Regions from separate parts of the Pseudomonas sp. MDT1-85 genome, predicted to be linked through region 1. Evidence: predicted binding sites of a transcription regulator. Region 1 holds the regulator's gene; the other holds the start of a gene.
What was found. Region 1 encodes FliA, which starts transcription of late flagellar genes. Its sites were predicted from a motif close to CTAAAGTTTNNNNNNNNNNNGCCGNTAA; they were not measured.
Positions count from the first base shown of each region.

Region 2: ACYZT2_RS00085 (methyl-accepting chemotaxis protein) is a predicted target of FliA. The motif match lies at 2,313-2,340, and genes of this name have one in related genera.

Region 1 covers NZ_CM142715.1:2,117,264-2,120,747, reverse strand. Annotated here, with positions in the region: gene ACYZT2_RS09585 (chemotaxis protein CheA) at 1-664, opposite strand, end outside; gene ACYZT2_RS09580 (protein phosphatase CheZ) at 718-1,506, opposite strand; gene ACYZT2_RS09575 (chemotaxis response regulator CheY) at 1,537-1,908, opposite strand; gene fliA (RNA polymerase sigma factor FliA) at 2,077-2,817, opposite strand; gene fleN (flagellar synthesis regulator FleN) at 2,814-3,484, opposite strand, start outside.
Region 2 covers NZ_CM142715.1:13,608-17,091, forward strand. Annotated here, with positions in the region: gene ACYZT2_RS00085 (methyl-accepting chemotaxis protein) at 229-2,205, opposite strand; gene ACYZT2_RS00090 (LysR substrate-binding domain-containing protein) at 2,391-3,311, opposite strand; gene ACYZT2_RS00095 (NorM family multidrug efflux MATE transporter) at 3,469-3,484, shown strand, end outside.

The DNA of each region.
Region 1 (3,484 bases):
GTGCGGCGGGCACCGCGACCACTGCATCGGCGGCGAACTGGCCTTTGCCGTGCAATTGGTCGAGCAACGACTCGAACTCGGCATCGGTGATTTCGTCACTGGTGGCCGCATCAGCGGCAGGCGGCGAAGCAACCACGGGAGCCTCGGCCTGAGCCTTGACGGCGTTCAGCGAGTCCAGCAGCTGTTCGAATTCGTTATCGGTGATGTCACCTGATTCGCTTTCGGCGGCAGGTGCTTGCACCGCTTGCGCGACAGGTGCCGCTTCGTCGGCGGTTTGCGGCTCGGCCAAACGGGCCAACGCTGCAAGCAACTCAGGCGTGGCAGCCGTGATGGGGCTGCGTTCGCGGACTTCGCTGAACATGCCGTTCACCGCGTCCAATGCCTCGAGAACCACGTCCATCAGTTCCGAGTCGACGCGTCGTTCACCCTTGCGCAGGATGTCGAACACGTTCTCGGCGATGTGACAGCACTCCACCAGCTCATTGAGCTGGAGGAAGCCGGCGCCCCCTTTTACAGTGTGAAAACCGCGAAAAATTGCATTGAGCAAATCCGCATCATCCGGTCGGCTTTCCAGCTCGACCAGCTGCTCGGACAGTTGCTCTAGAATCTCGCCGGCCTCAACCAGGAAATCCTGAAGGATCTCTTCATCGGCGCCGAAGCTCATTAAGGGGGTGCTCCTACAGGTCTAAAAACCTAAAAAACCTAAAATTCTAAAATTTAAAATCCTAGGCTGGATAGCAAATCGTCCACATCGTCCTGACCGGACACAACGTCTTCTCTTTTATCGGCATGAATCTGCGGACCTTCACCCTGCGAGAGATGTTTTTGCGGATCTTTTTCAGCCAGCATCGCTTCACGGTCATGTTCGATACCCGCAAAGCGGTCGACCTGACTGGCCATGAGCACGAGCTTGAGCAGGTTGCTTTCAACTTCGGTGACCAACTGGGTCACGCGTTTGATCACCTGACCGGTGAGGTCCTGGTAATCCTGGGCCAGCAGAATGTCGTTGAGGTTGCTCGACACGACGCGGTTGTCTTCGCTGCTGCGTGTCAGGAAACCGTCGACCCGCCGGGCCAGCTCGCGGAACTCTTCAGCCCCGACTTCGCGACGCATGAACCGTCCCCAATCCGTGCTCAGCGCCTGAGCTTCGTCGCTCAGGCTGTTGATCAGCGGCGTGGCGTTTTCCACCAGGTCCATGGTGCGGTTGGCCGCGGCCTCGGTCAGCTTGACCACATAACCCAGGCGCTCGGTGGCATCCGTGATCTGAGACACTTCCTCGGCTTGCGGCATGTGCGGGTCAATCTGAAAATTGACGATCGCGCTATGCAGCTCGCGGGTGAGCTTGCCCACTTCCTGGTACAGGCCGCGGTCACGGGTCTGGTTGAGCTCATGGATCAGTTGCACAGCGTCGCCGAACCTGCCTTTTTCAAGGCTTTCGACCAGTTCGACCGCGTGTTTTTTCAGGGTCGATTCGAAATCGCCCTGTGAAGATTCGTTTTGCTCCATAGCTCCCCCGTGACGGACTGGCTTTGCACATCAACCGATGCGTTCGAAGATCTTTTCAATCTTGTCTTTCAACGCTTGAGCCGTGAATGGCTTGACCACATAGCCGTTCACACCCGCCTGAGCGGCTTCGATGATTTGCTCGCGCTTGGCTTCGGCCGTGACCATCAACACCGGCAGGTGTTTGAGTTTTTCATCGGCACGCACGTGGCGCAGCAGATCAATACCGGTCATGCCGGGCATGTTCCAGTCCGTTACCAGAAAGTCGATGCTCCCGCTGTTGAGGACCGGAATCGCGGTAATACCGTCATCCGCCTCGACCGTGTTGGTGAACCCAAGGTCACGCAACAGGTTTTTTATGATCCGCCGCATCGTTGAGAAGTCATCAACGATGAGGATTTTCATATTCTTGTCCAATTCGACCTCCAAGCAGTCTTAAAACGCGCGCAGCACCTGAACGCGCCGTTCAATCAATTCGGCGTAACACTCAACAGTTGTATGGATTACAACGGGCCGTGGCTGATGCAGCAAAATGCCGTACCAACCTCGTTCGCAGTGTCCCCACACTGCCTGTCAGCGCGCTCGCCACTCCCCCAAACGCCCCCGCAAACGGGCCGCGCACTGGCTGTGTAACTGGCTGACCCGAGATTCGCTGACCCCCAGGACCTCACCGATTTCCTTGAGATTCAACTCTTCGTCGTAGTACAGCGCCAACACCAGTCGCTCACGCTCCGGCAAATTGGCAATCGCGTCCGCCAGCGCCGCCTGGAAGCGTTCATCTTCCAGATCGCGTGACGGCTCGAGATGAGCACTGGCGCCATCCTCGTGCAGCCCTTCGTGTTCGCCGTCCTGCAACAGATCGTCGAAACTGAATAACCGGCTGCCCAGGGTGTCGTTCAAAATCCCGTAATAATCGTCGAGACTCAATTGGAGTTCGGCCGCAACTTCGTGATCTTTAGCGTCACGGCCGGTTTTAGCTTCAATCGAGCGAATCGCGTCGCTGACCATGCGGGTATTGCGGTGAACGGAACGTGGCGCCCAGTCCCCCTTGCGCACTTCATCGAGCATCGCGCCGCGGATTCGAATGCCCGCGTACGTCTCGAAACTCGCGCCTTTGCTGGCGTCGTATTTGGTTGATACTTCAAGCAGGCCGATCATCCCGGCCTGGATCAGGTCTTCGACCTGGACGCTGGCCGGCAAACGCGCCAGCAAGTGGTAGGCAATGCGTTTGACCAGTGGCGCGTAACGCTCGATCAGCTCGTACTGCGCGTCACGTGCCGACTTCTTGTAGAGGTTGTAGCCACTGGCTGTCATAGGACGGGTCCTGCGGTCTGTTGCACGAGGCGCTCGACGAAAAACTCCAGATGTCCACGCGGGTTGGCCGGCAGCGGCCAGGTATCGACCTTCTGCGCAATGGCCTTGAACGCCAGGGAACACTTGGAACGCGGGAAGGCTTCGTAGACGGCACGTTGCTTCTGCACGGCCTTGCGCACGCTTTCGTCGTAAGGCACCGCACCGACGTATTGCAGGGCGACGTCGAGGAAACGATCCGTGACCTTGGTCAACTTGGCGAACAGGTTGCGGCCCTCCTGCGGGCTCTGGGCCATGTTGGCCAGGACACGGAAACGATTCATGCCGTAGTCGCGGTTAAGCAGTTTGATCAACGCGTAGGCGTCGGTGATCGAGGTCGGCTCGTCGCACACCACCAGCAGCACTTCCTGGGCGGCGCGCACGAAACTGACCACCGAGTCACCAATGCCCGCAGCGGTGTCGATCACCAATACATCGAGGTTGTCGCCGATGTCACTGAAAGCCTGGATCAGGCCGGCATGCTGGGCCGGGCTCAGATGAACCATGCTCTGGGTGCCGGACGCGGCCGGGACGATACGAATACCGCCGGGCCCTTGCAACAGCACGTCGCGCAGCTCACAGCGGCCTTCTATCACGTCGGCCAGGGTACGTTTGGGTGTCAGCCCCAGCA
Region 2 (3,484 bases), 2.1 Mb from region 1:
TATAGACTTGAAGAAACGTTTCAGCAAGCATAAAAATCGAGACAATGGTGTTAAATGCCAAGGAAGACTTTTAGTGAGGAATTGATCCGCAGATTTGGCAAATCGGGAATTGATGCCATCGCGAGCAGGCTCGCACCCACATTGGATCGAAGGTGAACACGGAATTTGTGAACACCCGAGATCACCTGTGGGAGCAAGCCTGCTCGCGATGGCGATTTCGGCAGCGACTCAGCGAAACCGGTCAACCTCGTGCCGCAAATCCGCCGCCAGCTTCTCCAGTTCTTTGGCAGTCACAGCCAGGTTCGACACCACTTCGCGCTGTTCACGGTTCGCCAAAGCAATACTTTGCAGATTGCTGCTGAGCAAGGTCGCGGTGCTGCTTTGTTCCTGGGTTGCGGTCGTGATAGCGGCGAATTGCTGACCGGCCGAGCGGCTTTGTTCATCGATTCGCGCCAGTGCCGAAGCGACGTTGGCGTTGCGCGACAGACCTTCCTGCATCAGCACGTTGCCTTGCTCCATGGTGCTGATGGCGTTGCCAGTTTCCTGCTGGATGCTTTGAATCATCCCGGAAATTTCGTCAGTGGCCTGGCGGGTGCGTGAGGCCAGGTTGCGCACTTCATCGGCCACCACCGCAAACCCACGGCCCTGTTCACCAGCGCGGGCGGCTTCGATGGCGGCGTTGAGCGCCAGCAGGTTGGTTTGCTCGGCGATCGAGGTAATCACCCCGACAATGCCGCCGATTTCCTGGGAGCGCTGCCCCAAGGTATTGATCACTGTCGCGGTGCTGTTCAGTGCACCGGCAATTTGCTCCAGGGACGAGGACGCTTCGTCCATCGACGTACGACCGATCTGGGTTTGCTGTGCGTTTTCCTGCGCCAGTCGCTGGGTGTTGCCCATGTTGTCGGCGATGTTCAGCGAGGTGGCGCTGAATTCTTCTACGGCGCCGGCCATGCTGGTGATTTCGCCGGACTGCTGCTCCATCCCTTCATAGGCGCCACCGGACAAACCGGACAATGCCTGGGCACGGCTGTTGACCTCTCCCGAGGCCTTACGGATGTGCTCGACCATGGTCGACAGGGCCTGGCTCATCTGATTGAAGGCGCGGGCAAGCTGGCCGATTTCGTCATTGCTCGACACGTTCAGGCGAACACTCAGATCACCGGCACCCAAGGCTTCGGCCTGACGCACCAGATCACCCAGTGGCGCCAGTTTGCTGCGCAGCAACCAGACCGCCGCACCGACCGCCAGCAGCATCGCCAACAGACTGCCGATCGCCAACTGAATACCAACGCTCCAGGTCACGGCGCGGATTTCGGTTTTCGGCATGCTCGCCACTACCGACCACGGCCCGCCTTCGAACGGCACGGCAACACTGTAAAAGTCTTGCGACTTGTCGTTCCAGAAGTCGCCTTTGCCCGGTGTCTTGGCCAAACCCACGATGCTCGAGACCGCCTGATCCAGCGCTTGCACACCGGCAATCGGCACCAGCCATTTACCTTGCTCATCCAGCAACGCCAAGGAGCCGGTCTGGCCGATGCGGAAGCGTTTGAGGTTGGCGAACTGGGCGTTCTGCGCGTCGGTGTAATCGAATCCTACGTACAGCACGGCAATAATCTTACCGCTGCTGTCGCGTACGGGGGTGTACTGCGACATGTAGAAGCGTTCGAAAAGCAACGCTCGACCCACATAACTCTGTCCCGCCATCAAACGGGCGTAAGCCGGGTTCGCGTGGTCGAGCAGAGTGCCGATGGCGCGGCTTCCGTCTTGCTTGGTGACATTCGTGCTGACCCGAATGAACTCCTCACCGCTGCGCACGAACACGGTCGCGACGCCTGCAGTCATCTGCTTGAACTCGTCGACTTCTGCGAAGTTGTTGTTCAACACTTCACTGCCCAGGTGCAGGCCCGGAGTCTGCACACCCGCCACAGTCACCGGCTCATCCGGGTGTACGCTCAAACCGGCGCTGAAGCGCTTCTCGAACAGGCCGGCCAGGCGCTGGGTGCTTTCACGCAAGGTGCCGTGAAAGGTGCTCAGCTGATCGGCCAGCAAGCGGGCTTCACTGGCCAGATGCTCTTCGCGGGTGGCGAGGTTGGCGGTGTCCAGCGAGCGCAGGGCGAACACGGTACTGCCGCTGATGACAATCGCCAGTATCACGGCAAGCGCAAAACCCAGCTGTGAGGCAATCCGAGCACGAGGTTGAGACATGACAGCTCCTGACCCAGTGGCCGGATCATTCTGATCCCATCGCACACTCGGCAAAATTTCTGGTTGTGGGGAAAACATGGAACCTGCACGACGGTGCCATCAGCAGATTTTCGGCGGCAAAGCTGAATACTTGAGTAAATGGCGGGGATATGGCTCAAGGCCGCCATTGCGGCGGCTCCATCGATTCAGCCCAGACGTTCGACATCCGGTAATTCCATGGCCCGGACCTCGCCTTGCAGGAAATCGCTGAGGCGGCGCAAACGCTCACCGCCGGGGCGGGTTTTCGGCCAGACCAGGTAATAATTCTCACCACTGGCGACGGCCGTCGGCCACGGCAAACTCAGGCGTCCCTGGGCAACATCCTCCGCCACCATCAGCAAGTCGCCCATGGACACACCGTAACCTCGGGCAGCGGCGATCATACCCAGCTCCAGCGTGTCGAATACCTGCCCGCCCTTGAGCGAGACTTGATCGGTCAGGCCCATGCGCTGCAGCCAGTTGCGCCAGTCGCGACGGTCCGGCGTCGGGTGCAGCAGCTCGGTACTGGCCAGCCGCGCAACGTCCCACGGTTGATCCTTCAGAAGATTCGGCGCGCCCACCGGAATCAGCTCTTCGGGGAACAGGAAAGTCGCCTCCCAGTCCGGTGGAAAATGCCCGTTGCTGAGGATGACGGCGCAGTCGAAGGGTTCGTGGTTGAAGTCCACCCTATCGATGTCCATCCAGGCGCTGGTCAATTGCACCTCGTTCCCCGGTCGCAGGTGCCGAAAACGGCTGAGCCGCGCCAACAGCCAGCGCATGGTCAGGGTCGACGGGGCTTTCATGCGCAGGATGTCGTCCTCGGCACGCAAGGTATTGCAGGCCCGCTCGAGGGCGGTGAAGCCTTCGCGAATGCCGGGCAGGATCAGCCGCGCCGATTCAGTCAGTTGCAGGTTGCGCCCGCTACGATGAAACAGCCGGCAGGCGAAATGCTCTTCGAGCGTACGAATGTGCCGGCTGACCGCACTTTGCGTGATCGACAGTTCTTCGGCGGCGCGGGTAAACGAGCTATGCCGCGCCGCCGCTTCGAATGCTCGAAGGGCATACAAGGGAGGAAGACGACGAGACATCGGGAAAGCTCCTATAGCGCGATCGCACCAACTTATCAGAAACTCCCCAGCATGAGTTTTAATCATGCCACCCATCCTTTTTATCCCTTTGTGAAAACCCCGCAGAGCGCCGAGAATCGACGCTTCCTGTTCTCTCTGACACTCGAGCGTGATGATCATGCAGCATCCAGCGC